3 regions of the Yimella lutea genome follow, and region 1 is predicted to be linked to each of the others. Evidence: predicted binding sites of a transcription regulator. Region 1 holds the regulator's gene; each other region holds the start of a gene.
What was found. The regulator LexA, encoded in region 1, represses DNA repair genes until DNA is damaged. The targets are predictions, from matches to a motif close to TCGAACANNTGTTCGA.
Positions count from the first base shown of each region.

Region 2: the regulator LexA is predicted to act here: its motif matches at 6,794-6,809, upstream of FB459_RS05865 (TetR-type transcription factor C-terminal domain-containing protein).
Region 3: the regulator LexA is predicted to act here: its motif matches at 5,133-5,148, upstream of FB459_RS16850 (HNH endonuclease signature motif containing protein).

Region 1 covers NZ_VFMO01000001.1:1,615,195-1,624,840, reverse strand. The annotation lists gene FB459_RS07710 (vitamin B12-dependent ribonucleotide reductase) at 1-101, opposite strand, end outside; gene nrdR (transcriptional regulator NrdR) at 188-736, opposite strand; gene FB459_RS07700 (LysM peptidoglycan-binding domain-containing protein) at 1,117-1,497, opposite strand; gene FB459_RS17235 (hypothetical protein) at 1,658-1,813, shown strand; gene lexA (transcriptional repressor LexA) at 1,810-2,553, shown strand; gene FB459_RS07690 (Sir2 family NAD-dependent protein deacetylase) at 2,554-3,444, opposite strand; gene FB459_RS07685 (LysR family transcriptional regulator) at 3,789-4,724, shown strand; gene FB459_RS07680 (ComEC/Rec2 family competence protein) at 4,744-7,086, opposite strand; gene FB459_RS07675 (ComEA family DNA-binding protein) at 7,091-8,137, opposite strand; gene FB459_RS07670 (DegV family protein) at 8,229-9,098, opposite strand; gene leuS (leucine--tRNA ligase) at 9,133-9,646, opposite strand, start outside.
Region 2 covers NZ_VFMO01000001.1:1,231,518-1,241,163, reverse strand. The annotation lists gene FB459_RS05895 (helix-turn-helix transcriptional regulator) at 1-37, shown strand, start outside; gene FB459_RS05890 (PHP domain-containing protein) at 314-1,162, opposite strand; gene FB459_RS05885 (hypothetical protein) at 1,326-1,829, shown strand; gene FB459_RS05880 (DUF1795 domain-containing protein) at 1,839-2,558, shown strand; gene FB459_RS05875 (aminopeptidase P family protein) at 2,584-4,068, shown strand; gene FB459_RS05870 (hydroxyacid-oxoacid transhydrogenase) at 4,445-5,746, opposite strand; gene FB459_RS05865 (TetR-type transcription factor C-terminal domain-containing protein) at 5,743-6,660, opposite strand; gene FB459_RS05860 (cyclase family protein) at 6,835-7,788, shown strand; gene FB459_RS05855 (long-chain-fatty-acid--CoA ligase) at 7,817-9,502, shown strand; gene FB459_RS05850 (hypothetical protein) at 9,512-9,646, shown strand, end outside.
Region 3 covers NZ_VFMO01000001.1:3,495,535-3,505,180, forward strand. The annotation lists gene FB459_RS16820 (AMP-binding protein) at 1-223, opposite strand, end outside; gene FB459_RS16825 (DUF3151 domain-containing protein) at 364-771, opposite strand; gene fbaA (class II fructose-bisphosphate aldolase) at 768-1,793, opposite strand; gene FB459_RS16835 (alpha/beta fold hydrolase) at 1,939-3,132, shown strand; gene FB459_RS16840 (RNA polymerase sigma factor) at 3,126-4,379, opposite strand; gene FB459_RS16845 (YciI family protein) at 4,380-4,706, opposite strand; gene FB459_RS16850 (HNH endonuclease signature motif containing protein) at 5,188-6,651, shown strand; gene FB459_RS16855 (AAA family ATPase) at 6,747-7,286, shown strand; gene FB459_RS16860 (alpha/beta fold hydrolase) at 7,331-8,023, opposite strand; gene FB459_RS16865 (hypothetical protein) at 8,222-8,554, opposite strand; gene FB459_RS16870 (TrmH family RNA methyltransferase) at 8,551-9,258, opposite strand; gene FB459_RS16875 (amino acid ABC transporter ATP-binding protein) at 9,264-9,646, opposite strand, start outside.

The DNA of each region.
Region 1 (9,646 bases):
TCGTCATAGGGATGCACGCCCGGGGTGGTGAAGATGCGTTCCACCTTCACACCCTTGCCGCTCTTGCGCGTGCGCGAGCGTGCGTTGGTCGTCTCCGTCATGATGCTCCTCCGTGGGCTTCTGGGTGTGATGCCGGTTGTGGATCTGCGTGTGATTGCTTGGAAATCGGTGGTGCGCGTGCCGGCGGTCAGCGGTCGGTCACGGTTCGATCAGTCTGAACCCGACCACCGACAGCCTCGTCGCCTGTTCGAGCTGCGGCCTGGTGACCGGCCCCGTCGGTCGAGCTGAGATCGCGTTCGGCGCGCAACAGGGCGATGGCTGCCTCGAAGTCGTCGAGATCGTCGAACGCCTGGTAGACGGACGCGAACCGCAGGTAGGCCACCTCGTCGAGCGTGCGCAGCGGGCCGAGAATCGCCAGTCCCACGTCGTGCGCGTCGATCTCGGCCGCGCCGCCGGAGCGGATGCTCTCCTCCACCTCCTGCGCCAGCAGGGCGAGCTGGTCCTCGGACACCGGCCGGCCCTGGCAGGCCTTGCGGACGCCCACGAGCACCTTCTGCCGGGAGAACGGTTCGCTGGCGCCGGACCGCTTGACCACCGTGAGGCCGGCGGTCTCCATGGTGGAGAACCGCTTGCCGCACGACGGGCACTGGCGACGCCGTTTGATGGAGGTGCCGTCATCACTGCTGCGGCTGTCGACGACCCGGGAGTCGTCGTGTCGGCAGAACGGGCAGTGCATGGTCACCTCCTGGTGATGATCCGGGTCGGTTCGGCTCGCAAGGGCATAGGAATGCCCGGGCCACGAGGCCTTGATCGGCCCGATTGGGGATGTTCTTGTGGATAACCGGTGAAGAAGCCCGTCATTCCTGTTGAGATCCTGGGGACCTACATGTGGACAACTTACATCGGTGTAACTACTAGATGTAGGGATGTTATTCCGCTTCGACCCCAAGATGCAAGGTGGGGATCGGAAAGTCTCTCCGCCGATCCGGCACGTTCACCAAACGTGCTGGTCACGGCGCCGAGGCGTTCGCGAACTGGTCGCGAGGCCCCGTGACACACCCGCGCCCCGTTCCCGACGATCGGGAGACGGGGCGCGCCATGGGAGCGAAGTCGTCGTCAGCGAGGAGCCGTCAACGACTGGCCCGGGTGGACATGCAGAGTATTGAGGTCGTTCGCGAGCTGAAGGCGCACGACCGCTTCGGCGACCGGCAACTGCGGGTAGGCCTGGTGCGCAACCTCGGACAGCGTCTGCCCCGGCTGCACCACCAACTGCGTCGCCGACGGCGAGGAGGCGAAGGCCCGCCCGGCACCCCAGCCCGCCGCGATCAGGGTGGTGAGCACGAGCGCGGCGAGCACGCGACGGCCGCGCATGGTGAGCCGAACCTCGTCCCGGCCGAGTCGCGCGACCGGCTGGTTCGACGGCACGAGGGTCAGGTGACGCCGGCGCTGCGGTGTGCGGACCACACGCGGCTGATCCCAGCGAGCAACTGCACTCATGATGTTCTCCGTCCCTGGCGCGAGGCGCCGGATCAAGTTCTCCTTCGCACACGTGTGCGATAGAACGTCTGTACGATGTATAGCACGGCTGTTCGAATGATGCGAGACACGCCTCGTACAAATGTTTGAAAACTGTGTCCGAGCCGCATAGCCTCTTTCCATGCTCCGCAGCCTGGCACCGACCACCGACAACCTCCTTCGAAAGAGCGCTGCACGGCTCGCCGACAGCAGCTTCATCGGTCGTCCAGGACGCATCACCCGGGGCATGAAGGGCCGTACCGATCGACCCGCCCGCACCACCTCACCGACGGCATGACGAAGGACGCAGACGAAATGGCCAAGATCCACCAGCTGCCCGACGACGAGGGCGGCGTAGCGCTGACCACCCGCCAGCGCAAGGTCCTCGAAGTGATCCGCAACTCCGTCGACCGGCGCGGCTACCCGCCGAGCATGCGGGAGATCGGTGAGGCCGTCGGCCTGACCAGCCCGAGTTCGGTGGCCCACCAACTGTCGATGCTCGAGCGCAAGGGTTATCTGCGCCGTGACCCCAACCGTCCCCGCGCGATCGAGGTCATCTCCCCCGATCACCAGCAGGACAAGCGGGGCGTGCGTGGCGGTTCCAGCGTCACCTCGAGCGACGAGTCCACCATCGACGAGACCGGCGCCGGCGACCAGCGTCCGGCAGCCTCCTACGTGCCCGTCGTCGGACGCATCGCGGCCGGCGGGCCGATCCTGGCCGAAGAGGTCGTCGAGGACGTCTTCCCGTTGCCCAAGCAGATCGTCGGTGAGGGCGACCTGTTCCTGCTCAAAGTGGTCGGTGACTCGATGGTCGACGCCGCAATCTGCGACGGCGACTGGGTCGTCGTGCGCCAGCAGCCGACCGCGACCAACGGCGACATCGTCGCCGCGATGCTCGACAACGAAGCCACCGTCAAGACGTTCAAGCGTCGCGACGGCAAGGTCTGGCTGATGCCGCACAACCCGGCGTACGACCCGATCGACGGTGACCACGCGGTGATCCTCGGCAAGGTCACGGCCGTCCTGCGGCGGGTCTGATCACCGGCGTCGATCGCCGCTCGCGTCCCGGTCGACGTCACCCAGTACGTCCCACACCGCCTCCTGCAGCACCTCGCTCAGGGGGCGGTGTACGTGTCTGGTGGCCAGATGTTCCGCTCGCGACCAACCGGTGTTGACCAGAACGATCGGGATGTCGCGCTCGGCAGCACGCCGCGCGAAACGGAAGCCGGACATCACACCGAGCGAGGATCCGACCACCAGCAGCGACTTTGCCCGCTCGAGACGGTTGAAGCAATGGGCGACCAGATCCTTGGGTACCGATTCGCCGAACATCACGACGTCCGGCTTCAGCAGGTCGCTGCCACAGGTCGGGCACACCACCAGTTCGATGTCATGGATCAGCGAGGGGTCGATGTCGACGTCGCCATCCGGGCGCAGCGGCAGGTCGCGCGCCCTCTCGGCGTCCTGCGCGAACACCGGATTGCGCGTGGCGAACTGCTGCTGGATCCACTCTCGGTCGGCAAGCGCCCGGCAGTTCAGGCAGACGGCTCGCCCGAGGTTGCCGTGCAACTCGATGACATCGCGGGACCCTGCCTGCTGGGCCAGGCCGTCGACGTTCTGGGTGATCGTCGTCTCGAACAGGCCCGCCTTCTCCAGCGCGGCGAGGTGACGGTGCGCTTCGTTGGGCCGCGCCGTCCGGAACCTCTCCCATCCGACATAGGACCGGCTCCAATAGCGTTGCCGCGCAGCGACTCCGGCCCGGAACTCGCTCACCGTCATGGGCTCCACACGGCGTACCCCGTCCGGTCCGCGGTAATCGGGCAGCCCGGATTCGGTGGACAGCCCGGCCCCGGTCATGACCAACACGTCGCCCTCGCGGAGCAGGTGTGCCAGGTGGCTGCGGTCGTCCATCGGACCTTCGTTCTCCATGGGTCGGGTCTGTTCCGAGTTCGAGGCCGCGGCTCATCGAGAGCCGGCGGGCACATCGGTTCGTACGCTATCGGGGTGGGTCACGCTGGGTTGGCTCGCGGTGATGGGCGACAGCTGTCTCCACGGCCGGACGCGCGAACACGACCGAGGCCCCTTCGCCCCTGATCCTGCCGTTGTTGCTGGTGGTGGCGCACAGGGGCCACCGCCCCGATCAGCCGCGCCGGAGGCGGTGCGGCGGTGGCCTGGATGATGCACTCGGCACTGGACCGGTGAGGATCTGCGGCTCGCGCTGCGATTTCATGCTGAGCAGGCGGGTCGGTCGAACGGTTTGTAGGCTGGTGCGCATGATCGACGCTGCCGGCCTCCGGGTGATTCGTGCCATCGCTGACGAGGGCAGTTTCACCGCCGCGGCGTCGTCGCTCGGTTACTCCCAGCCCGCCATCTCCCAGATGGTCCGTCGCCTCGAAGAGCGCTTGGGCACTCCCCTGGTCGAACGACTGGGCCGCAACGTGCGACTCACCGAAGCCGGTGAAGTCCTGGCCCGCCACGCCGGCGCGGTCCTCGGCGCGATCAGCGCGGCCGAATCCGAGGTCGCGGCGATCGCCGGTCTCCAGTCAGGACGCGTGCGACTCATGGCCTTCCCCTCCTCGTCCTCGACGCTGGTGCCGAAGGCACTGTCGCTGGTGAAGAAGCGTTTCCCGCAGGTGCAGGTGAGCTTCGCAGAGGGTGAGCCACCGGAGTCGCTGGCGGCCCTGCGAGCCGGCGAGTGTGACGTCGCTGTGGCCTTCACCTATGACGGGCTGGAGATCAGCAGCGACCACCTCGACGACTTCGAGGTCAAGGAACTTCTGCTCGACCACGTTCGGATCGCCCTGCCGCTGGACCACCCACTTGCTTCTCAGGACAGTGTCGACCTCGCGGCTCTCGCCGAAGCGCCGTGGATCGCCGGTTGTCCGCGTTGCCGTGGACACCTGCTCTCGCTCGCAGCAGCCGCCGGGTATCGCCCGGACGTCGCGTTCGAGACCGAGGACTACGTGGCCGTTCTCGGTCTGGTCGCCGAAGGTCTGGGCGTCGCCCTGGTGCCCGATCTGATCCTGCGGTCGGCACCGAACGCACGGGTCAAGGTGCTGCCCATCGACCCGCCCTCCCACCGCACCGTGTACGCGGTGACGACCCCCGACCTGACCCGCGTACCGGCGGTCGCCGCGATGATCGACGCCCTCGTGGAAGCAGCCGGCGACTCCTCCTGCGTCGGCGACCTGGCGAAACAGCCTGTCTGACAACGCAATCGGTAGCCCGTCAGCCGGAGCTGCTGACCGAGACGCCACCGTCCGTATGCGGGTGGACGAACAGCATGCCGTCCTGATCGGTGCGCAACACGGTGCATCCGGCGAGCAGTCGTAACGTCGCCGGCGCCGGGTGCCCGTAGTCGTTGTCTGCGCCGACCCCGATCAGGCAGACCCGCGGGCGCACCACCGCCATCAGATCTGCGTCCTGGTTGGCCGAACCGTGGTGGGCCACCTTGAGCACGTCGAAGGATCCCTCCCCCGCGGCCTGGAGTTCCTGTCGGACGGCGCGTCCGGCATCCCGTTCGATGTCGCCGGTGAACAACGCCCGGACGCCCCCGGCGACGACCGCGAGCACCACGCTCGCGTTGTTCTGCACCGATCCGGTCTCGAGTGTGCGGGCCGGCCACAGCACCTTCCCCGTGATGCCAGGTGCGTCCACGCTGTCGCCGCGCCGCACCAACCGCACCGGTACGCGTGCGCGTGCGGCGAGAGCCAGCGTCGGTTCACGGCGTGATGCCTCCTCGTGCGGGCCGGCGTCGTCCTCACCCTCGACGAAGGTCGCGACAAGCTCTCGCACCGTGCGGCCGCTGCGCAGTACCCCGGCAAGCCCATCGACGTGGTCGGCGTGGAAATGGGTGAGCACGACGGCGTCGATCCGTTCGACGCCGAGGCGGCTCAGGCAACTGTCGACGGTGTCGGGTTCGGGACCGGTATCGATCAGCAACACTCCGCCCTGGGGTGATCGGACGATCGTCGCGTCTCCTTGCCCCACGTCACACATGGCGACGGTCCACCCTCGCGACGGAGGTGCGGCGGGCACCGGAACGACGAGGGCCAGCGCGATGACCGCGGCAGCGGCGCCGTGCCACGGTCGGGCCGCGGCCTGGTGCGCCCACCAGTGCCCGGTGGTCAGCACCAGCGCGATGACGAGGACCAGCAGGGCGAGCCCGACCCAGCCTCCGGGCCAGGGCAGCGTTCCATAGGGCAGGTCGGCCCCGAGGTGCGCGATCGTGGCGATTCCCCAGGCCGGGAGACCGGCCACCCAGGCGAGCAACTGGGCGAGCGGCGGCAACACCGGTGCGCTGCAGACGACCAGCACTCCGGCGACCGTCGCGATCGGTACCAACGGTGCGGCCAGGACGTTCGCGGGCACTCCGACCAGGCTGACGCCGGGCTGGAGCAGCAGGGTGAGCGGTGCGCAGAAGACTTGAGCTGCCAGAGGAACGCAGATGGCTTCCGCGAGTGGTGCACACCGTCTCGGGAGATATCGGGCGATGGCATCCGCCCACCGCCGGGCGAACAGCAACAGCCCGAGGGTGGCGAAACTGGACAGGATGAACCCGAAGGAGCGAGCCAGGTGCGGGTCGATCGCGAGCAGCACCAGTATCGCTGCGGCCAGTGCCGGGGCTCCTGCGCGCCGCGACCCGCCGCGCAGCGCCAGCAGCCCGACCACTCCCATCGCCGAGGCCCGCACGACCGACGGTTCGGGTCGACAGAGCATCACGAACAGGGCGAGGCCGAGGAGCGCGAACGGCAGGCGCCATCGCCGCGGAATCCGCAGGTAGCCGGCCAGTCCTTGCACGCACAGCAGGACGACGGTGACGTTGCTGCCGGAGACCGCGTTGAGGTGGGTCATTCCGGTGGCCTGCATGTCGTCCTTCAGTTCCTGCGGCATGCGGCTGGTGTCACCGATGACCAGTGCCGGCACCAGCCCGGCGGGGTCGGTCGGCAAGCCCTCGGTGCTGTCGCGCAGACCGGTTCGTAGGTGTTCGACGGTCTCTTCGATCCGTCCTGCCGGGTGGGTGCGCTGCACCTGACGAATGCGAAGGATCGCTCGTACGTCGGCACCCGTCTCGGCGGGTTGGAGGCGTCCCGCGGCGACGACGGTGTCGTGCCAGCGCAGCCGGCCCACGTCCTGCCCGCCGAACGCGAGAATCGGCGTTCGTGCAACGGCCACCTCGCCGCGTCCGGAGATCCGCGTGGCCTGCAGGCGAACGCGCCAGACCTGCTCTGCGCCGAAGCGGGACCGGACCGGTGCCGGATCGGAGACCACCCTCGCCTCGAGACGGACGGAGGCGCCACGCTCAGCAAGCGTCGGTACCAAGCCGGCTTGTGCGACAGCGCGATGCCCGAGGACGGCGGTGAGGATGAAGGTCGTTGCCAGAGCGCAGAACCCGATCATTCGTAGGGTTGGTCTGCCCCATACGCAGCAGCCGATTCCGGTGACGAGACACCCGACGAGAACGGCGATCACCAGCGAAGTGGCGACACCGAGGAGTGCGGCAGCGACGCCCCAGGCGATCAGTGCCGGCAGGAGCAGACGGAGGTCGAGGGCACGGTGCGTCTGCTCCATCGGGTCACACGGTGACCAGCGGGCGCAGCCGCTCCAGCAGCTTGTCGCCGATACCGCTCACCTCACCGAGTTCGTCGACGCTGCTGAACCTGCCGTTCGTGGTACGCCACTCGATGATCCGCGCTGCCAGCACCGGGCCGACCCCCGGAAGTGCGTCCAGGTCCGCCACGGTGGCGGTGTTCAGGGGGATCGGTCCGGCGGGTACGCCGGCTTTCGTCGACACTGTGCCCTCGCCTGACTGCGCGGCCGGCGCCGGCGCAGGCATCGGGCTCTCCCCCGGCCTGGGCACCTGCACCTGTTCTCCGTCGGTGACCAGGCGGGCAAGGTTGACCGCAGACAGGTCTGCGCTTCGCCCCGCACCACCGGCCGCACGGATGGCGTCCTCGACCCGGGACCCTGATGTGAGCCGTACCACGCCTGGACGCTGCACCTGACCGACCACGTGAACCAGGAGGCTCGTCGGCGAAGCTGCGGCGGCCGAGGTGGCGTACGGTGCTTGACCTCCCCTCCCACCCGGTGCGGTAGCAGTGGCCGAGCCGGTCGAGGTCACAGCTGTTGAGGCGGCGGGCGCGAGTGGCACGGGCTCGGCCGCGCTCCGGGCCGAGAACACCCGTACGCCGAACACGACCCCCGCCACCAACAGGACCACGAGGGCTCCGATCAGAGCGGCGCGACCGGGATGTGTGTCGACCTCGGTGTCGGGCAACGGTGTTCGGAACAAGGGGGTGTGGGGACTGACCCGTTCGCTGTCGCGCCGGTTCCCGCCTCCGACACCTTGATGACGCCGATCGGCCCGGCTACGCGGCTCGTCCTCGACCGTCTCGCCCTCCATCCCCGAAGTGTCGAAGTCGTCGAGATCGCCATCGGTTCCCGGGCCCCGGCGGTCCGGAATGTGTGTCGCCGCAGCACGTCGACGACGGCCGGGCAGCGCCGGCCACAGCGGACGACGGTCGATCAGATCGTCCTCGTCCGGCAGCCACGGCGTCCGCCGACCTTCGTCGAGTTCGGCGAGGATCGCGGCGAGTCGATCGGGTGGCTGGTTGCGTGACATGCGAGGCACGTTAGGTCGGGTTCGCAGAACACGTCGCCGGCCGATGCTCAGCCTGTGGAGAACTGCGCCGCAGCAGAAGGGCTGTGGAGGATCAGGCGCCCGGAGCGCGACAGCGCGGAGCCACCGCCACCGCGATCGTGCCCGGGCCCACGTGCGCACCGACGGCGGCACCGAGTTCGACCAGCAACACTCGACGGGCGTCCGGCACCGCTTCCGCAAGATCTTCGGCAAGCTGCTCGGCTCGTTCGAGCGCATCCAGGTGGTGCACAGCGACGTCGACTCCGTCTCCGGAATCGAGTTCGACCGCAGCCTGCCGGGCGAGGCTCTTCAACCGTGCCAACGCCTTGGAAGTGGTGCGTACCCGCTCGAGGGGCTCGATGTAGCCGTCGGTGAGGGTCAGCAGCGGTTTGATGGACAGGGCCGACCCCACCAGCGAGGGGGCCCGCCCGATGCGTCCGCCGCGCCGCAGGTATTCCAGCGTGTCGACGTAGAAGTAGGTGTGCGACGTCGCCGCGACGTCGCGGGCGATGCGTTCTACCTCGTCCACCGTCGCGCCGTCGTCGACTGCACCCGCTGCGGCAAGGACTGCGAATCCCATTGCCATTCCGATGGATTCGCTGTCGATCACACGGACGTCGGCATCGCAGGACGCCGCGGCGATCTCGGCCGACGCGAGGGTGGCCGACATCTGTCGTGACAGGTGGATCGAGACGATCTGGTCGACACCGCGCGCGATGAGGTCCTCGTAGACCTCCAGGAACGCACCCGGCGACGGCCTTGAGGTAGAGACCGGACGGTGCTCGCGCAGCGCTGCTGCGACGTCGGATGCGCTCACGTCGACGCCTTCGTCGTGTGAGACACCGTCGACCGCGACGTGCAGCGGCACCACGAACACGCGTCCGCGCACCGCGACATGCGTGGGCAGGTAGGCGGAGGAGTCGGTCACGACCGCGATCGTCATCGCATCTCCTCCCCTACCCGCCGACGCTCGTTCATCATCCGACGACGACGTTGACCAGCTTCGGGGCCCGCACGATGACCTTGCGAACCTGCTTGTCCCCCATGGCCGCTCGTACACGGTCGCTCGCCAGCGCGGCCGCTTCGAGGTCGGCGTCACTGACATCGGCCGCGACCTCCAGCCGGTCGCGGACCTTGCCCAGCACCTGCACGACACAGGTGACGGTGTCGTCGACCAGCAACGCCGGGTCGGCCTGCGGGAACGGCTCGAACGTGATCGTCGAGGTATGGCCCAGGCGCTGCCACAGTTCCTCGGCGATGTGCGGGGCCATCGGTGAAACCATCTGCACCAGCGACTCGACCACCGCACGCGGCACGTCGTCCAGCTTGGTCAGTGCGTTGTTCAGTTCGATCAGCTTGGCGACCGCAGTGTTGTAGCTCAGCTGCGAGTAGTCGCGGCCGACGCCGTCGATCGTCTTGTGCAGCAAGCGTTTCGTCGCCTCGTCCGGTTCACCGTCGACGACCCGCACCTGCCCGGTCTCCTCGTCGACG
Region 2 (9,646 bases), 380 kb from region 1:
GGCCACGTCTCCTGCGGAGCCGCGCAAAAGGTCCTAGGACCCTCGCCGGCGAACCTACGTCGAAGTCTCATGGCGACGCTTGAGGATACCCGGCACGATGTTCATGGCGGAGATTCGAGAAAGGGTCCGATGTTCCATCGGCCTCGAAGGACCACCACGCGGTAGCCAGCATGCAGGGGGGATGCTGGCTACCGGTGTTTCCCGAGCCGCTCAGGCGGTCGGCCCGGGCGGCTGCAACGCTGCGGGGGTCGCCCCGGCAGGTCCTAGACCTACTCCGGGTACTGAACCGATGGCGCCGAACGGACCCACCGACTCATGGCACGAACGCCTCGGTCGGTCCGCTCGCCAGAGCCAGCAACCGCTCGAACTCGGCGCGGTCCGTGGTGTTCTCACCCAGACGGTTGGGCTTGCCGGCCCCGTGATAGTCACTGCTGCCGGTACGGATCAACCCATGACGGGTCGCGTACTCCAGCGCGTGGGCCCGCTGCGCCGGCCCTTGGTCACGGTGATCCACCTCGATCCCTGCGAGCCCGGCTTCGATCATCGCCTCCGCCGTGGCGTCGGCGACCACCCGTCCGGTGACGTGGGCGAACGGGTGGGCGAGCACCGGCACCCCGCCCGCCGCCAGCACCAGTTCGACCCCGCGTACCGGATCGACCGCGTAATGGCCGACGTGGTACTTGCTGCCGGAGAACAGAAACCGGTCGAAGGCGTCCGCCCGGTCGGCCACGGCACCGATCTGCACAAGCGCGTCCGCGATGTGCGGACGTCCGATCGTGGCGCCCTGCGCGACCTGCGCCTGCACGTGTTGCCAGGTGAGGCCGGTGTCGGGTTCGAGCAGGTCGACCATCGCCATGGCGCGCCCCTCGCGGGAGATCCGCGCCTTCTCCATTTCGCCCAACAGCCCGCTGTGCTGCGGGTCGACGAGGTAACCGAGCAGATGCAGACTCAGGTGATCGATCTCGCAGGAGATCTCGATGCCGGGGACGAAGCCGATCCCCACGTCCTGCGCGGCGCTCCGGGCTGACTCCCAGCCGGAGGTCGTGTCGTGATCAGTCAACGCCACGACGTCGAGACCGGCTTCCTGCGCCGACCGGATGACGTCGGCGGGAGTCTGGGTTCCGTCGGACTCGATGGAGTGGGTATGGAGGTCGATGCGCACCCCAGCAGGCTACGCCGCAGGCCCAATCGCACAGGCCGGGCAGGGAATCAACGAGGCCGAGCCACCGGGCGGAGGAACGGCTACTGTCGGTGCGACGTCAGACGTCGTGGCGCGATGACCGCTCGCTGCCCACGTGGATGACGCTCGACTCGAAGAGGAACTGATGAACGACGCACCCCGGCCGCTGCGGCGCGCCGTGCTGCTCATGTGGGTCGGTGCCACCCTCTCCGCGCTCAGCGCCCTGGTGGCATCGACGCTGCGCGACGATATTCGAGCCGGACTCGAGGAACGTGGCCGCACCCACCCCCGGGAGCGGCTCACGGCGATCGAGGTGGACGAAGCGACGAGCACGATGGTCACCGTGCTGGCTGTGTCCGCCTGCGTCGCAGCAGCCATCTGGCTGGTCATGGCCTGGCTGAACCGACGTGGACGTCGGTGGTCGCGCATCGCCGCGACCGTGCTCGCGCTGTTCGCGCTGCTGCACACCTGGAGTCTGCTGACACGCGGCTATCCGTCGCCGGTGGCGACCGTGCTCGCGCTGGCGGTGGCTCTCGTGGGGGTGGCGGCAGCGGCACTGCTGTGGCATCCGGAGAATGCTGAACATTTCGCGCGCTCAGAGGTATCCCGCACTACCCTGAACGCCCGGCAGGACCGCACCACGGTCTAGCCTTACGGCATGCGCCTAACTGCCTGCCTCGCCACTGCTGCCACTGCCGTCCTGCTGACTTCGTGTGCCTCCGATGCGCCGGTCACGGTCAACTCCTCGACCAACTCCTCGACCAACTCCTCGACGAGTTCCTCGACCATGTCCTCTGCCACAAGTTCGACGACGACCGAGTCGCCCTCCTCCTCGACGTCCAGCAGCACCTCCTCGAGCTCCAGCCCGCAGTCCTCCTCGCCGAGCGAGAGCCCGACCAGCTCGGCATCGAGCAGCGCAGGCGGCGGGCTGCCGGCGGGCGCCGAGGCCGACAGCAAGAACGAGTTCCACGTCACCAAGCCGGCCGGTTGGGCCAAGGCGACCGTGCCGAACGCCCAGATCGTCCTCGCGATCAAGGCCGACAAGCCGACCGGTGGCGTCTTCAGCAACTTCAACGTCGTCAGCACCCCGGGAGCCCCGGGGCAGAACCTCGATGCCTACGTCAACGCCGGCGCCACGCAGATGCGTCAGCAGAACGCCACCGTGACCCCGGTGGCCGACCGAAAGATCGCCGGCGGCGATGCCAAGGGCTACGTCGTCAAGCGCACGGTAAGCGGCAAGGACATGTCGCAGACCCAGTACTTCACCCAGAAGGGCAACACGGTCTACATCTCGACGATGACCAACGCCACGAGCGAGAAGGCTGCGGGTGACAGCGCGATGAACGCGATCCTCGGCTCCTGGACCTGGACGAGCTGATCCATGGCCGTGCGACGATGGTCGGGTGAGTGAAGAGCAGAAGAAGCCCGAGCACCGAAGCCGTCCGTACACCAAGGCATTCCGCGAGTTCGTCGCGTCCGGTTGGGCCGAACGGGACATCAGCGTGCCCGACCGCGCACGGGTGGCCGATTTCGCGGCCGACCGGCGCGCGTCGGCCAGCGCCGATTTCGCCGGTCGACGACTGGTCGTGCCTGCCGGCGGCCTGAAGGTCCGCAGCAACGACTGCGATTATCAGTTCCGGCCGCACTCGGCGTTCGCCCACCTGACCGGCCTGGGCAGTGATCGCGAACCCGATGCGGTGCTGGTGCTGGAGCCGACCGAATCCGGCCACGAGGCCGTGCTGTACTTCCGTCCGCTGGCCGGGCGCGACACCGAGGAGTTCTTCGGCGACTCGCGCTACGGCGAGTTCTGGGTCGGCGCCCGCCCGACGTTGGAAGACATCGAGGCCGAGCTGGGTGTGACAGCTCGGCACATCGACGAGCTGCCCGACGCGCTGGCCAAGGATGCCGGCGCCGTCCAACTCGCCGTGGTGCGTGACGCCGACCGCGACGTCACCGCGTTGGTCGACAAAGTGCGCAGCGAAGCGGGTGTCGAGCAGCAGGAGACGACGCTCGACGACGAGCTGGCCCGCGTTCTTTCCACCATGCGTCTGATCAAGGACGACTGGGAGATCGAGCAGATGCAGGACGCGGTGGACGCCACCGAGCGTGGTTTCGAGGCGGTCATCGCCGACCTGCCGAAGGCGTTGGAGAGCGGACGCGGCGAGCGCTGGGTGGAGGGCGTCTTCGGACTGGTCGCCCGCCACGAGGGCAACGGCGTCGGATATGACTCCATCTGCGCCTCCGGTGACCACGCGAACACGCTGCACTGGATCAAGAACACCGGCGAGGTGAAGGACGGCGACCTGCTGTTGCTCGACGCCGGCGTCGAGGTCGACTCGCTCTACACCGCCGACATCACACGCACGTTGCCGATCAACGGCACGTTCTCCGAGGTGCAGCGCAAGATCTACGACGCGGTGCACGCCGCCCAGGAGGCCGGCATCGCCGCGGTGAAGCCGGGCAACAAGTTCAGCGATGTGCACGCGGCCGCGATCCGGGTCATTGCCGAGCACCTGTTCGAGTGGGGCCTGTTGCCCGAGGGAGTCGATGTCGAGAAGACGCTCGACACCGAAGAGGGCCAGTACCACCGTCGGTGGATGGTGCATGGCACGAGCCACCACCTAGGTATCGACGTCCATGACTGCGCGCTGGCCCGCAAGGAGGATTACATGGACGCCGAGCTCAAGCCGGGCATGATCCTGACCGTCGAGCCGGGGTTGTACTTCAAGGCGGACGACCAACTCGTGCCGCAGGAGTTCCGTGGCATCGGCGTCCGAATCGAGGACGACGTCCTGGTGACGCAGGACGGGCACCGCAACCTGTCCGATCACATGCCACGCAGCAGCTCCGACGTCGAGGAGTGGATCGCCCGGGTGCAGCGCGGCTGATCGGCCCCACGACGAAGGTCCTCAACCGAATTCGGTTGAGGACCTTAGTCATGTGCGAGGAGGCTGCTGTGCTGGCAGCGGCTTCCCGAAGAATCAGCGGCTGAACAATCCGCGCAGGGCGCTGGAACGCGACTTCTCCGTGCGGTATGCATCTGCAGCCTTGACGATCGCCAGCTGGTGGCGCGTGAACGGCATCTGACCGAGCATCACCGGCCTCCTCTCCTGGGTCTCGTCGGTGGCCTTGATGTTCCCTATCGTACATTTCGATATCGAAAACTTCCAATTTGAAACAACGAGACCTTCGACACATTCCTTCCCCGGACGACAGCCGCCCGCCGAGAATTCGGCGGGCGGCTGCGGTCGGGTCGTCACCAGCTCACCAGAGGTTCAGACTCCGCTCGAAAATGCCTGCGATGTCTTCCTCGGTCACCGGCTTGGGAGAGGTGGTGAGCAGACGCTGCTGCTTCATCGTCCCCTCCACCAGGTCGGAAATGTCGCTACTGTCGTAGCCGACCGCGCCACACCCGTTCGGGATGTCGATGTCACGCATGAGGTCGATGAGGACGGTCGGTAGCAGTTCGGCGTCAGGGACGCAGTCGTAGTTCTTGTCAGCACCGGCCGCGAGCAGCCGGGCTGCTTTCAGGTGCCGCTCGGGGTCGGCATCGAACGTGAACCGGAAGGCCTCAGGAGCCGTGAGCGACACCGACATTCCGTGCGGCACCATCGGCTCGTGAGAAGGGTAGTCCTTCGGGTGGAAGTCCTTGACCCGGCCGGCGATCGGATAGGCGTTCGCGTGCGGGATGTGCACGCCGGCATTCCCGAAGCCCATGCCGGCGAAAGTGGCGGCGAGCGCCATGTCCGCACGTGCGTCCAGGTTGTCTCCGTCATGGACCGCCGTGCGGAAGGACCCGGCCAGCAGCGCCAGTGCCTTCTCCGACCACATGTCGGCGATTGGGTTCGACCCGCAGTAGGGCACCCGCTCGTGCGGTTGCTTGTGCTCGTAGGAGGTGTACGGACGCGCGGTGTACGACTCGAGGGCGTGGCACAGGATGTCCATCCCGGCGGCGGCGGTCACCCCGGCCGGCTGGGTGAGCGTGACCATCGGATCGATGACGGCCATCGTCGGACGCAGCCGGGCGTGACTGATCCCGGTCTTCACCTTGAGCGAGAGCACATCGAGCACACAGATGGTCGTGCTCTCCGAACCCGTACCGGTCGTGGTGGGGACGGCGACCAGCGGCTTGAGCGGGTTCTGGGGCGCCTTGCCACCACCGACGGGCGCGTTGATGTAGTCCATCAGTTCGCCCTCGTTGGACGTCATCAGGTTGATTGCCTTGGCGGTGTCGATGCTGCTGCCGCCCCCGACGGCGACGAACGCGTCCCATGGGCCGTTCGACCGGCCGTAGTCGACGGCCTCACGCAACGAGTCGTCGGTGGGCTCGACATGTGTGCCGTCCCAGACGATGGCCTCGATGGCGAACTGACCCATCTGGTCGGCGACGCGCTGCGCGACCCCGGCTTCGGCGACGCCCGGGTCGGTCACGACCAGGACGCGCTTGGCACCGGTCAGGCTGAGGTCGTAGCCGATCTCGTCGGCCGCGCCGGGACCGAACTTCAGCTGCGGCGCACCGTAGGTGAAGACGCTCTCCGGGGACTGTGGCGTGGGAAGGGTGCTCATCGTGTGGCCTTTCGGGATCGGGTTGCGGGTTGACGTCTCTGGGTGACCATGGCGACTGCGGCGTCGGCATAGTCGACGGCGATCAGTTCGGGGCTGATCGAACCGTCGTGGTGGATCCACTGTGCGATCGAGGTGCACATGGTGGAGATCGAGTTGCCGAGTGTCACCACGAGGCGGTCGGCATCGGGGTCCTCGCGCAGAGCGGCGCGGATGTCGTCATCCAGCATCCTCTGCACGTCCTTGCGGTACCGGGTGATCCGGCTGCGGTCCGACGGCGCGAGACTGCGCATCTCGCTGGCACCGAGGAAAGCCAAGCGGGGACGCCGGGCGTGGTAGAGCGCGAGGCATTCGACCGTGCGATGCAGTCGCTCGTCGGCATCCGGTTCCCCGTCGCGGGCGGCTTCCAGGCGCCAGAAGAGGTCGGCCATCGTGAGGTCGAGCAATGCAGGCAACATGGACTGCTTGGACCGGTGATAGTGATAGAGGCCGGCCACGCTGAGCCCCGCACAGTCGGCGATGTCGCGGATCGACGCTCCGTGAAAACCCTTCTCGCAGAACGCGATCAGCGCACCGCTCAGTGCTGGGTCGAGCGGGAGATCGTGGAATGTGCGCCAGTCACCGGCGCCGCTGTCCGGCAGGTCGGGCCATGAAGCAAGACCCTTGGCTGTCGCCGGCGGATGCGGGAGGTCGCCCACATCGCCGGGCTCGAGCAGCCGCGGCGCGGACACGTCGAGCTCGTCGGCGATGTGGAACAGCCGGTCCACCGAGAGCGCGGTGTTGCCGTTCTCGATACCGCTGAGTGTCGCCGGGCTGACCTCGAGCCGAGCGGCGAGGTCGCGCAACGAGATTCCCTGTCGCTGCCGGTGCGCGCGCACCGATCGCCCCACGCGCACGCCCGTGGTGATCGTCGACATGTGTTCAGGCTAGATGAACATGATGATCTGCGAAAGAGTTGTTGGACGAGCGTCTACCTGGTGAGAATCTGGCTGGATCCCTGTTGACATCCCGTCGTCGGCTTGTGACGCTGACCACACACGTCAAATACGACCGAGCGGGCGTTCGGCCCGCTTCTCACTGCGGAGGTCCACATGTCAGACGCCATCAGCCTCGACGAACTGCTCAAGGACTCCCCCTCGAACTGGGGCAAATGGGGCCCGGACGACGAGGTCGGTTCGCTGAACTACCTCACCGATCAGGAGGTGTTGCGTGGCATCAAGTCGGTCACCAAGGGCGAGGTGCACACCCTCCAGCGCTTGATCAACGACCCGAAGGGCGACCCGGTGTGGCCAGGCCGCGCCCCTGCGGAGCGCACAATGCTGCTGGACGAGGCCACCTGGGACAGCGACGACGCACCCCAGTACCCCGGCGGCCTGCACTACGCCGACGACAAGATCAACGCCTTCCTGCAGGGCTCCACGCAGTACGACGCCCTCGGCCACGTCTGGTACGGCGGCAAGCTGTGGAACGGCTACGACGCCCGCACCACCGTCGGCGGCATGGACAAGGCCAGCGTCGAGCCGATCGCGCAGCGCGGTGTCGTCGGACGCGGCATCCTGCTCGACATGGCGCGGTTCGTCGGCAAGGACGCGATGGACAAGGGTGAGACCTTCACCCACGAAGACCTCGTCAAGTGCGCCGAGGCCCAGGGCACGACGATCGAGAAGCACGACATCATCGTGATCCGCACCAACTTCATCCAGCGCTTCTTCGACGAGGGTGAGAAGTTCTACGAGGGCTTCAACGAGCCCGGCCTGGTCTACAGCCCCGAACTCGTCGAGTGGTTCCAGGACATGGAGATTCCAAACCTGGTCACCGACACGATCGCCAACGAGGTCACCTACGACCCGAACAACGGCGTCGCCCTCGTGCTGCACAACGCGCTCATGCGCAACCTCGGCGTCACGCTCACCGAGATCTGCGACCTGGAGACGCTCGCGGAGTCCAGCGCGCAGGACAAGCAGTACACCTTCCTGTACGCCGCCGCTCCCCTGAAGGTGCACCGCGCCACCGGTTCGCCGGTCAACCCGCTCGCGATCAAGTAGCAGCGAGCACGAGAGGACCTGACGCAGAATGAGCAACGCCGAGCACCCCTGGCTGTCGCGATACGAGGACGGTCAGCCGCACAGCATCACCGCCGACCGACCTGACATGTTGTCGCTGTGGCGTGAAGCCGTGAAAGCCGCACCGGACGACACCGCCGTCCTGTGGTTCGACCGCGCATTGTCCTGGAAGGAGATCGACGAGCGATCCGACACGCTCGCAGTCTTCCTGCAGGAGAGCGGTTTTGCCGAGGGTGACCGGCTTGCTCTCTACCTGCAGAATCATCCCGCTTTCCTCATCGGGTTGGTCGCCGCGTGGAAGGCCGGTGGCTGCGGCGTCGCGATCAACCCGATGAGCAAGGCTCGCGAACTCACCTACCTGCTGGGTGACTCCGGTGCCGTGGCGGTGCTGTGCCACGACGAGCTGTACGACCAGGTCGTCGCGGGCGTGGTCGAAAGTGGGCAGACGTCCGTCCGCACCGTGGTCAGCGTCAACCCGCTCGATGAACAGAGCCGCGACGACGAGCGCCTGTTCGCCGACGTCCGCCGGGGCGACGCCCCCGAGGGCACGACCGCGCTGTCGCGAATCATCGAGGAGTACGCCGGGCGCGAGCCGAGGACGCGCACTCCTTCCCCGGACGACATCGCGGTGCTGACGTACACCTCCGGCACCACCGGTGTACCGAAGGGTGCGATGAACACCCACGCCAACATGGCGTTCAACTCCTCCACCTATCTGCGGTGGATGAAGCTCACCAGCGAGGATCGCGTGCTCGGCATCGCACCGCTGTTCCACATCACCGGGCTCGTCGGGCACGTGGGGGCGGCGATCGCGGCTCGTTGTCCACTGGTGCTGGCCTACCGCTTCGAGCCGAACGTCGTGCTCGACGCCTTGCGTGAACACCGCCCGACGTTCACCATCGGATCCATCACGGTCTTCATCGCGCTGTCCTCGACACCCGGCGTCAGCAAGGACGACTTCTCCTCATTCCGGCTGATCTACTCCGGTGGCGCACCGATCGCGCCGGCGGTGACCGACCGGTTCGAGAAGCTGTCCGGTCACTACATCCACAACGCCTACGGTCTGACCGAGACGAACTCGCCGACGCACTGCGTGCCGGCTGGATCAAGGGCTCCGGTCGATGAGGATTCAGGTGCACTGTCAGTGGGAGTCCCGGTGTACGACACCGTTGTTCGCATTGTCGGCGAGAACGGCGAGGAGCTTGCGCCGGGTGAGGTCGGCGAGATCTGCAGCAGTGGTCCACAGGTCATCCCGGGCTACTGGAACAAGCCGGAGGCGACCGCGGAGTCCCTGCCGGGCGGCGAACTGCGCACCGGTGACGTCGGATTCATGGACACGGACGGCTGGTTCTACATCGTCGATCGCAAGAAGGACATGATCAACGCGTCCGGCTACAAGGTCTGGCCGCGCGAGGTCGAGGACGTCCTCTACACCCACCCGGACGTCCGGGAGGTCGCGGTCGTCGGCGTGCCCGACGAGTACCGCGGTGAGTCGGTGAAGGCGTACGTGTCGCTCAATGACGGCTCGTCGACCACCCCCGAGGAACTGGTGCAGTTCTGCAAGGAACGCATGGCCGCCTACAAGTACCCGCGACACGTCGATCTGATGGACGAACTGCCCAAGACCACCACGGGCAAGATCCTGCGCCGGCAATTACGCGACGACGCGAAGACGGGTTCGGCTGCGAGTCAGTAGTCTGCGCCCATGAGCGAGGTTGGTGCGGTGCTCCCCCGGTCGGCAATCAGCTGGCTGGTCGTAGAGGGTCGACCGTGGCCGGTGTGGCACGCCGTCGACGGCAGTCGGTTGTACGTCGTGAGCGGCCCCGACGAGCAGCAACTG
Region 3 (9,646 bases), 1.9 Mb from region 1:
CGTGCTCCACACCGAGGGTGACCAGGCCCATCGCGACGCGACGCACCTCGTCCGCGATCTGCTCATACGTGCGGGTGCGACCGAGGAAGTCGGTGCAGACGGCGCTGCCGCGACGTTGCGCGGAGTCCTCGAACATCTGCGGGATCGTGATTTCGGGGTAGTCCAGTTCCCTTGGCACCGAGCGCCGTCCGGCGGGTTCGGTCATCGGGTCTGTCTCAGGCACCGTGGTCTCCTCGTCTTCCGCCTTCCGTCATCGGAAAGGCCGCTCCTCACGCTACGAGACGAGCACACGTCCGGACGAGAAAGGTCGAACCTGTCTCACGCGGCGTCAGCCCTCGTGAGACAGGTTCGTCAGGGGTTTCTTCAAAGACCGAGTTCGCGGGCTCCGGCGGCGGACGAGTCGCGCAGGAAGTCGGCGCACCGACGGTGTTCCTCCTCCTCGCCGATCTCGCCGGCCGCCTTCGCGAGTACGGCGAGCGCCCGCAGGAAACCACGGTTCGGCTCGTGCTCCCACGGCACCGGACCCTGCCCGCGCCAGCCGGACTTGCGCAGCGAGTCCAAGCCCCGGTGGTAGCCGGTGCGCGCGTAGGCGTATGCCTCGATCACCTCGCCGTCGTCCAATGCGTCCTCGGCCAATGTCGCCCAGACCAGCGACGAGGCCGGGTAACCGCGTGCGACATCGCGCACGTCGACGCCGTCGTCGAGCTTCTGGGCGGCCGGGTCGACAGGGAGCTTGGTCTCGGGGATCCCGAGCAGGTTCTCGCCGCTCACTTGTGGGTTCCGGCCGAGCCGAGGTTCTCGCAGGCTTCGACGATGCGCTCGGCCATGCCGGCCTCGGCCGCCTTGCCCCAGGCACGCGGGTCGTACTGCTTCTTGTTGCCGACCTCGCCGTCGATCTTCAGCACGCCATCGTAGTTGCCGAGCATCCAACCGGCCACCGGACGGGTGAACGCGTACTGGGTGTCGGTGTCGACATTCATCTTCACGACCCCGTAAGAGACCGCTTCCTTGATCTCTTCGGCGGTCGAGCCCGAGCCCCCGTGGAAGACCAGGTGGAACGGCTTGTCCGTCGAGGTGTTGAACTCGGCCTTGACCGCGTCCTGGGCCTTCTTCAGCACCTCGGGGCGCAGTTTCACGTTGCCCGGCTTGTAGACGCCGTGGACGTTGCCGAAGGTGAGCGCGGTCATGTAGTAACCGTTCTCGCCGACGCCGAGCGCCTTCGCAGTGGCGATAGCGTCCTCGGGCGTGGAGTACAGCTTGTCGTTGATCTCGTGGGCCACGCCGTCCTCCTCGCCGCCGACGACACCGACCTCGATCTCCAGGACGATGTTCGCGGCCTCGCACAGGTCGAGCAGTTCGCGCGCGATCGAGAGGTTCTCGTCCAGCGGCACGGCCGAGCCGTCCCACATGTGTGACTGGAAGTAGGGCAGACCGCCGTTCTTGACCCGCTCCGTGGACGCCGCGATCAGCGGGCGGACGAAGCCGTCCAGCTTGTCCTTCGGGCAGTGGTCGGTGTGCAGCGCGATGTTGACGTCGTAGTTCTTCGCGACTTCCTGCGCGAAGGTCGCGAACGCGAGCGAACCGGCGACCATGTCCTTGACCGTCGGGCCGGACAGGTACTCGGCGCCACCGGTGGAGACCTGGATGATGCCGTCGCTACCGGCGTCGGCAAATCCGCGCAGTGCCGCGTTCAGTGTCTGGCTGCTGCTGACGTTGATCGCCGGGTACGCGAAACCCTCCCGCTTGGCGCGGTCGAGCATGTCGGCGTACACCTCGGGTGTTGCGATGGGCATTGGGTCTCTCCCTCGTGTTCGTGGGCGAGCGTGGCCTCCTCGCCCTGCTGCCACGAGTCTGGCACGCTGGTGCGCAGCCGTGCCGAGCGGTCCGAAGAGACCCGGCGGCCGCACCCCCTCACCGACGACTCCCGAACGGAGCCCGATGTCCCGCCGCCTGGTTGCGAGTTCGCTCGCAGCCGCCCTGTTCGCCCTCGTGCCGAACGCACTGCCCCGATCGGCCGACGCCGCGACCACACCCGGTCTGCGCTGGGCGAAGTGTGCCGACGTGCGCACCCACCAGTGCGCGCGGTTGTCGGTGCCGCTCGACCGCAACAACCCGGCGGCAGGATCGACCACGATCGCGGTGGAGCGTCGGCGCGCCTCGGTGCCATCGGCTCGGGTCGGGGCAATCTTCGTCAACCCCGGCGGCCCCGGCGAGGCGGCCACCGCGAAGGTCGACGATTTCGCCCGCATGCTCGGCCGGAAGGTCACCGATCGGTTCGACATCGTCGCGGTCGACCCGCGCGGGGTCGGCCGGTCGAGCCAGGTCTCCTGCACGACCCGTCCGGGCACCACCACACCGCCGAGTCTCGAACCCGGTTTTCCGGTCACGGTCGCGGAGGCTCGCGCACAGATCAGCCACGACGACGCCGTACGGGCTGCTTGCCGGCGCACCGGCGGCCCCCTGCTGCAACACATGACCACGGCCGACGACGCCCGCGACCTGGATCAGGTTCGGGCCCTCCTGGGCGACCGGCAACTGACCTTCGTCGGGTTCTCCTACGGCACCGTGCCCGGCGCACTCGACGACGTGCACAACCTCTACCTCGCCCTCACCGGCAAGCAGGTCTCTCCCGCTGCGGCAGCGGCCACGGTCGACCGCCAGGCGTCGCCGGCGCGACAGGGCTTCGGGCTGCCCGGCGAGGTGCTCGACGTCACCCGGCAGGCGGTGATGTGCTCCGACTCGCTCGACCCGTACGACCGGTGGGCCACCTGGCGCGCGGCCGCGGCGACGCGCGATCGCACCCGTGGCTTCGACGCCGCCGGCGCCTGGAGCAACTCGCTGTGCACCAGCTGGCCCGGTGTCGGCAAGGGCGCCTATCGCGGACCGTTCGACCGGCGTCCGGCCACGCCGATCCTGTTCATGAACGCGCTCTACGACCCGGCGACCTCGATCGTCGGCGCCCGCTCGGCCCACGCGATGTCGCCCGGTTCGCGGCTGGTCACCGGCAACAAGGTCGGCCATCTGTTGCTCAACGACAGCGCATGCGCCACCCGGATCCGCACGAACTACCTGTTGACGAAGGCCTTGCCCGCCCAGGATGTCGCGCGCACCGACGTCCGGCCGCTCTACTGACCTTCTGGGTCAACTACGAACGCGAGTCGCTGCTCAAGGTCTGACCGCTCGACATCGTTGGCACACAACGAGATCGCTTCGCGATAGGCGTCCCGGGCTTGCGTCGTTCGCCCTGCACGGGTGAGGAACTCCGCCCGCACCGCGTGCAGTCGGTGGTTGATCGGCAGTTCGGTCAGCAGACCGTCGGCCAGCGCCATCGCGGCGTCGAGGTCGCCCGCTTGGGCCACGGCGACGGCCCGGTTGAGTTGCACGACCGGCGACCCGGTGAGCTCTTCGAGTTGCCGGTAGAGGTCGGCGATCGTCACCCAGTCGGTGTCTTGTGCACGGGCGGCCCGGGCATGCTCAGCGGCGATCAACGCCTGCAGCAGGTAGGACGCCGCGACCGGGCCGTCGATCTCGATCGCAGGTGACGTCTCCCGTCCGGTGAGCACGCCGAGCAGGTCGAGCCCCTCGGCGATCTCGTGCTGGTGCCAGGTCGAACGCTGCTGGTCGGGCAGACGCACCAACTCACCGGCATCGCCCACGCGTGCGTCGCGCCGGGAGTGCTGCAGCAGCATGAGTCCGAGCAGGGCGGTGAGCGACTGGCTCGCCCGGGCAACCGGGCTGCTCGAACGCATCAACCGCACCAATCGGATTGCCTCACCGGCCAGTTCGACCCGCACGAGGTCGGGGCCGCTGCCGGGTGCGTAGCCGGCGGTGAACGCCAGATAGGCGACTTGGGCCACGGTGTCGAGACGTCCGGGCAGCACCCGGGCGTCAGGCAGGGCGAGCGGGATGCCCGCAGCGATGACCTTCTTGCGCGCGCGAGTCAGCCGCGCCGCCATCGTCGGCTCACTCACCAGGAAGAGTTTGGCGATGTCGCCGGTCGGCACGCCGAGCACGAGCCGGAGGGTCAGTGCGGCGCCTGCCTCGGGCGCGAGCGCCGGATGCGCCGCGAGCAGCACCAGCCGCAGCAGCTCGTCACCACGGTCGTTGTCCTGCATGCGATTCCGTTCGTCGATCGCCAGCAACGGCTGCTTGCGGGCGGCTATCGCCTCGGCCCTGACCCGGTCGGCGATCCGGCGCTTCGCGGTCGTCATCAGCCAGCCGGCCGGGTTGGTCGGAGTGCCGTCTCCCGGCCAGACGCGCGCCGCCTGTTCGAACGCCTCGGCCAGCGCGTCCTCGGCGAGGTCGAGGCGGCGCGAGTGCGCGACGAGCAGGGCCAGCAGTCGGCCCCACTCGTCGCGGTGGATCTGTTCGAGCGACATCTACGCCGAGACGTCGATGTCGACGACCGGCCTGATCTCCAGGCTGTAGCAGTCCGGCAGCAGTTCGCACCACGCCACCGCTTGGTCGAGATCGGTCGCCTCCACCAGGTAGTAGCCGCCGATCGTCTCGGTCGTCGTGCCCGGCGGCAGATGCTTCGCCTCGGTGGAGGCGTGCAGTTCAGCGCCGCCGGTGATCTTGTGGCCGCGCTCGACCAGCGACTTGCTGAACAGGCTGTACTGCTCGTAGCCGTGTTTGCGCTCCTCAGCCGTCATCGTCGTCCACCAGCGGTCGGCGTCGCCGACGATCAGCACCATGTACTCGGTCATCTCAGTGCTCCTCGACGTCAGGGTGCGGGAATACGAGATCCTCGGGCTCGTGCGCAAACTCCTCGGGTGCCGGCAGCAGAATCAGATACCTGGCCATGTTCGCTCCTTGTTTCGATGTGTTCTGACATCACCATGACGAACGGGGTCGACGAACATCGACAGCCGCGCGAAGAAAACTCGTTCAGTTTCCCGTCGCGCGGATCTCACTGCCGCGAACGGCCGTGGCGCCGTGTGCGCCACCGGCGATCGACCATGTGCCGACGTGCAGCGTTTGCGAGTGGTGTCACTGCCTGTCCACAGCCCACCCAGCCGGCCCTGATTTGCCTGTGGACAAACCAGTCTTCCGGTTAGGGCTGTGGATACCGATGGGTATCGAATTCTTCTGTCTTTCAAGAGAATTCGTCGTGCAAAGTCTTTTCTTCTGGCTCGAACAAGCGTACGATGAAGGTAGTCCGAAAGCACCTGGGGAGGAGGCACCGGCATGACCACCGACGAATCGTTCGAGGCGTTGTCCGAAGGCATGCACGACTCGTATCCGGGTGAAGCTGCCGCCTGCGCGGCAGTGGTGTCGGACGCGTTGGCCGCGGTGATCCGGCTGGCGCAGTTGACCGACAACCTCACTGATGCCGAACTCACTGCGGCGATGAGATCACTCGCACTGGTGCACCAACCGACCGAAGCAGCCATGGTGAGCATCGCGTCCGACGCGATCGAGCGTGGTGCGGTGTACCGGTCAACAGCGGCTGATGCGACACAGTGGGTGCGGCGGCTGTCGACCGGCGAGTCCGCCACCGCTGTGTTGAGTGCCGACACCGTCTCTGCTGCAGGGCCGCTCGTGCCGGTCGACGAACCTGGCTCCGCCTCCGCCGATGATGTGGACGAGCCGTGGCAGTGCGGTCTCGAACCCTCCCACGCCTCCCGGATCGCGAAGATCGCCGACGCCGTCCGCTCCCCGCTCAACAAACCGTTGGCAGATGCATTGCAGTCGGGGCGGACCAACACCACCATCGCGAAAACCTGCCTCGACAACATCGACAAAATCCGGGCAGTCATCCCGACCGCGAGCCGCGAGGAGATCTACGGCTGGTTGCTCACCCTCGACGTCGGAGCCGGCGCGAAAACCGTCCGGGAACTCACCAAGAGCATCCTCGCCCAGTACGGCGACGAGGTCCTCGACCAGGCTGAGGACGAGCACCAACGCGTCGAATCACTGTCCTGGTCGGACGAACCGAACGGGATGGTGAGGTTCACCGCCGACCTGTCGCCCGATCACGCCGAACAGTTGAAGCAGGCCGTCGACTCGCTCGCCGGACCATCACCGAAATCAGCGTGTTGCGATGATCCGCACCACCGGCACACCCCGGGCCCAGACGGCACGTCACAGAAGACCGGTGAGCCCGACCTCAGGAGCGCCGGGAAGCGTCGCGCAGACGCCCTGGTGTTGCTGCTGGGTCTCGGCGCCGAAGCCGTCGACGCAGACCGGGAGATCAAACACCGCGGATCCGCCACGTTGGTCGTCACGGTCGACTTCCTCGTCCTCGCCGGGATCCTCGCCGGCCTCGGGATCAGCGACACCGGCACCGGCGTCACCCCCGACACCGTCCGACAACTCGCCTGCGACGCGAAGATCCTGCCGATCGTCCTCGGATCGAAGAACCAACCCCTCAACATCGGCCGCAAGAAACGCTTGGTGGAAGACGAACTACGACGAGCCGTGATCCACCGCGACAAACACTGCACCTACGCCGGGTGCGACCGACCACCGGTCATGTGCGACGTCCACCACGTCGAATCCTGGTGGGCCGGCGGCGACACCTCGTTGGCGAACAGTGCCCTGCTGTGCAACACCCACCACCGCATAGTCCACCGCGACCACCTCACCGCCACCGTCACCGACACCGGCGTCACCTGGCACTACGCCCACACCGAGACCGCAGTCGCGTGACAGCGTGCACCGTCGGTTCGAACTCGGTCGCGAGGGGTTGAAAGCGTCCTTTGCATCGCAAATCGGACCTCCCGGACTAGGGCATAGTCATAAGCGTGAGCGGTGAGCACCTGGTCGTCCTGCGCGGCAACTCCGGATCGGGCAAGACAACCATCGCCCGGCGACTACAGCTCGCCATGGGGAGAGGTACGGCGAACATCGGCCAGGATCACTTCCGTCGAACCGTTCTGCGCGAACATGACGTGGCGGGCGGGGACAACATCGCCTTCATCGCGGAGAGCGCCAGATACTGCGTCAGTATCGGCTACCACGTCATCCTCGAAGGGATCTTCTGCTCCGAGCACTACGGCGACATGCTGCGCGAGTTGATCGATACTCATCGCGGACCGGCTCATGTGTTCTATCTGGATGTCCCCTTGGAGGAGACGTTGCGCCGACACGAGGGGCGCCCGATGCGAGCGAAGGTCGAGCCTGACAGGCTTCGGCAGTGGTACGTCGCCAACGACGTTCTGAACGTGCCGGGCGAAGTGATCCTTGATGAGACCGGCGACGTCGACTCGACGACCCAGCTGGTCATCGCCCGCATCGGCAAGGTGAGCCCGAAGTCCTCCGTCGAGGGAGCCCGCTTCCTCTGAGGCTGACGCACCGCCATGCGCGAGCCGTGCGTGGAGGGCCTGAATCAGAGATAGCGCGTGCAGGCATCGGTGATAGTTGCACGCCATAGCTGGCCGTCTGTATGCCAGAAGTCGTGGACAACGTCGGGCACGAACTCGAACTCGCCGCGGGGCACGAGCGCCGCCAGTTGTCTCAATGGCCAGTTCGGACGGATGTCGTGGCCGGCTCCGATGAAGCGCATGGGGACGGCCGTGTCAGCCAGGCGTCGCCAGAGGGTGGGCTGGTGAATCCAGTCCGGAAAGGATGTCCACAAGGAATCGTGAATCTCCGGCACGAAGTCGATCGCGATTGATGGTTCACCCGACTTACCGGCTTCGTAGGCGTCGGACCATTCCCGGTCACGATGCAGGCCATGACCAGCGACACCAATCACCGCCTTGACACGCGCAGGTTGCTCCAGCGCGTAGCGCACTGCGAGGTCCGATCCCCAGGAATGTCCAATAACCATCCAGGCGGCGATGCCAAGCTCGTGACGAATGGTTTCGAGATCCAGGATCGCTTGCGCCATGTCATGCGGGCCGCCGCCGGAACGGCCCACCCCGCGAGGGTCGGGAAACCACGCGCGAAATCCGTGCGGGGCCAATGTCTCATCGGACAGGTAATTCACGCATCCGGGCCCTCCCGACAGGACCAGCACATCAGGGCCCTCGCCGCACGTCGCAACGTGGAGCCAGACTTCTTCGCCAGCGGCGACCATCCGAGACTCCACGCTCTAATACTGCCAGCCGATGCCCCCAAATCCGTCGTGCCGAGGGTGCTGAGGCCGGCTGATCCGTTGGGGTGAGGCTGGGTCGGGCAGAATCCAGTCGTGGTGGAGCCGACTGAGGCGGCCAGTATCAACCTCAACCCGCCGGGGTCTTCAACGACCGGGCTCCTCGGCCGGCGCGGCGTGAGCTCAGCGGCGGTCGGAGGCGACGTACGCCGCGCCCGCGGCGAGCGCTGTGACGGCAGCGACCGAGGGCCACGCGCCGATCTTCTTGGCCAGCGGGTGCGAACCGCCGAAGCCGCCCAGGTACAGAGCGCTCAGCGCGCCGGCGGTGACCGGGCCACCCTTGGCCAGCCAGGTGCGTCCGGCCAGTGCTCCGCAACCGGCTAACAGCACGCCACCCAGCGGGCGGATGCCGCTCTCGCGGGCGACCAGGAAACCGCCGACCAGTCCCAGCGCCACGACCGGCGCGGTGTGGACCTCGGTCGCGGGCAGCAGGCTCATTCCGTTTCGTGCGCTCATGGCTGCACGGTACGACGCGAGTCTGGGCGGGCGATCGGCAGGCTCGGCCGCTGACCCCAGACATGTCGACGGATCCACGCGTGCATCGCCACCGCCGCGGCCGCGCCGGCGTTGATCGAACGGGTGGAGCCGTACTGCTCGATGTGCAGGATCACCTCGCACACCTCGCGCATCGGCGCCGACAACCCAGGCCCCTCCTGCCCGAAGACCAGCACGCACCCGCGCGGCAGGTCGTAGGGCTCGATCGGCACCGAGCCCGGCACGTTGTCGATACCCACCAGCGTCAGACCCTCGGCGGCCGCCCAGTCAGCGAGGTCCTGGGCCGTCGGGTGGTGGAACTCGTGCTGGTAGCGGTCGGTGACCATCGCGCCGCGCCGATTCCACCGCCGCTTGCCGACGATGTGGAAAGCCTTGGCGTTGAACGCGTTCGCCGTGCGGATGACCGAGCCGATGTTGAAGTCGTGTTCCCAGTTCTCGACCGCGACATGGAAGTCGTGCCGGGAGGTGTCGAGGTCGGCGACGATCGCTTCGAGGCTCCAATAGCGGTAGCGGTCCTCGACGTTGCGCCGGTCGCCCTCGCGCAACAACTGCTCGTCGTAGGGCGCCTGCACGGCACCGGAATCGTCGACCGGCCAGTCGCCGGGCCAGGGCCCGACACCGATCTCGTCCTCGACCTGGCTGTCGCCCGAGTTCTGCTGAGACACGCGGCTCAGTGCAGCAGACGCGACAGGAACTGCTGCAGACGGGGGTTCTCCGAATGGTCCAGCACCTGCTCGGGGGCGCCGCGTTCGACGATCTGTCCGCCGTCGAGGAAGCACACCTGGTCGGCCACCGAGCGGGCGAACCCCATCTCGTGGGTGTTGAGGATCATCGTGACGCCCTCCTGCTTGAGTTCGCCAAGCAGATCGAGCACCTCCCCGACGAGTTCGGGGTCGAGCGCGGAGGTGACCTCGTCGAGCAGCATCAGCCGCGGGGAGTTCACCAGCGCGCGAGCGATCGCGACGCGCTGCTGCTGACCACCTGAGAGGTCGTCGGGGCGGGCTTTCGCCTTGTGCGCCAGGCCGACCCGCTCGAGCATGCCCATCGCCGCAT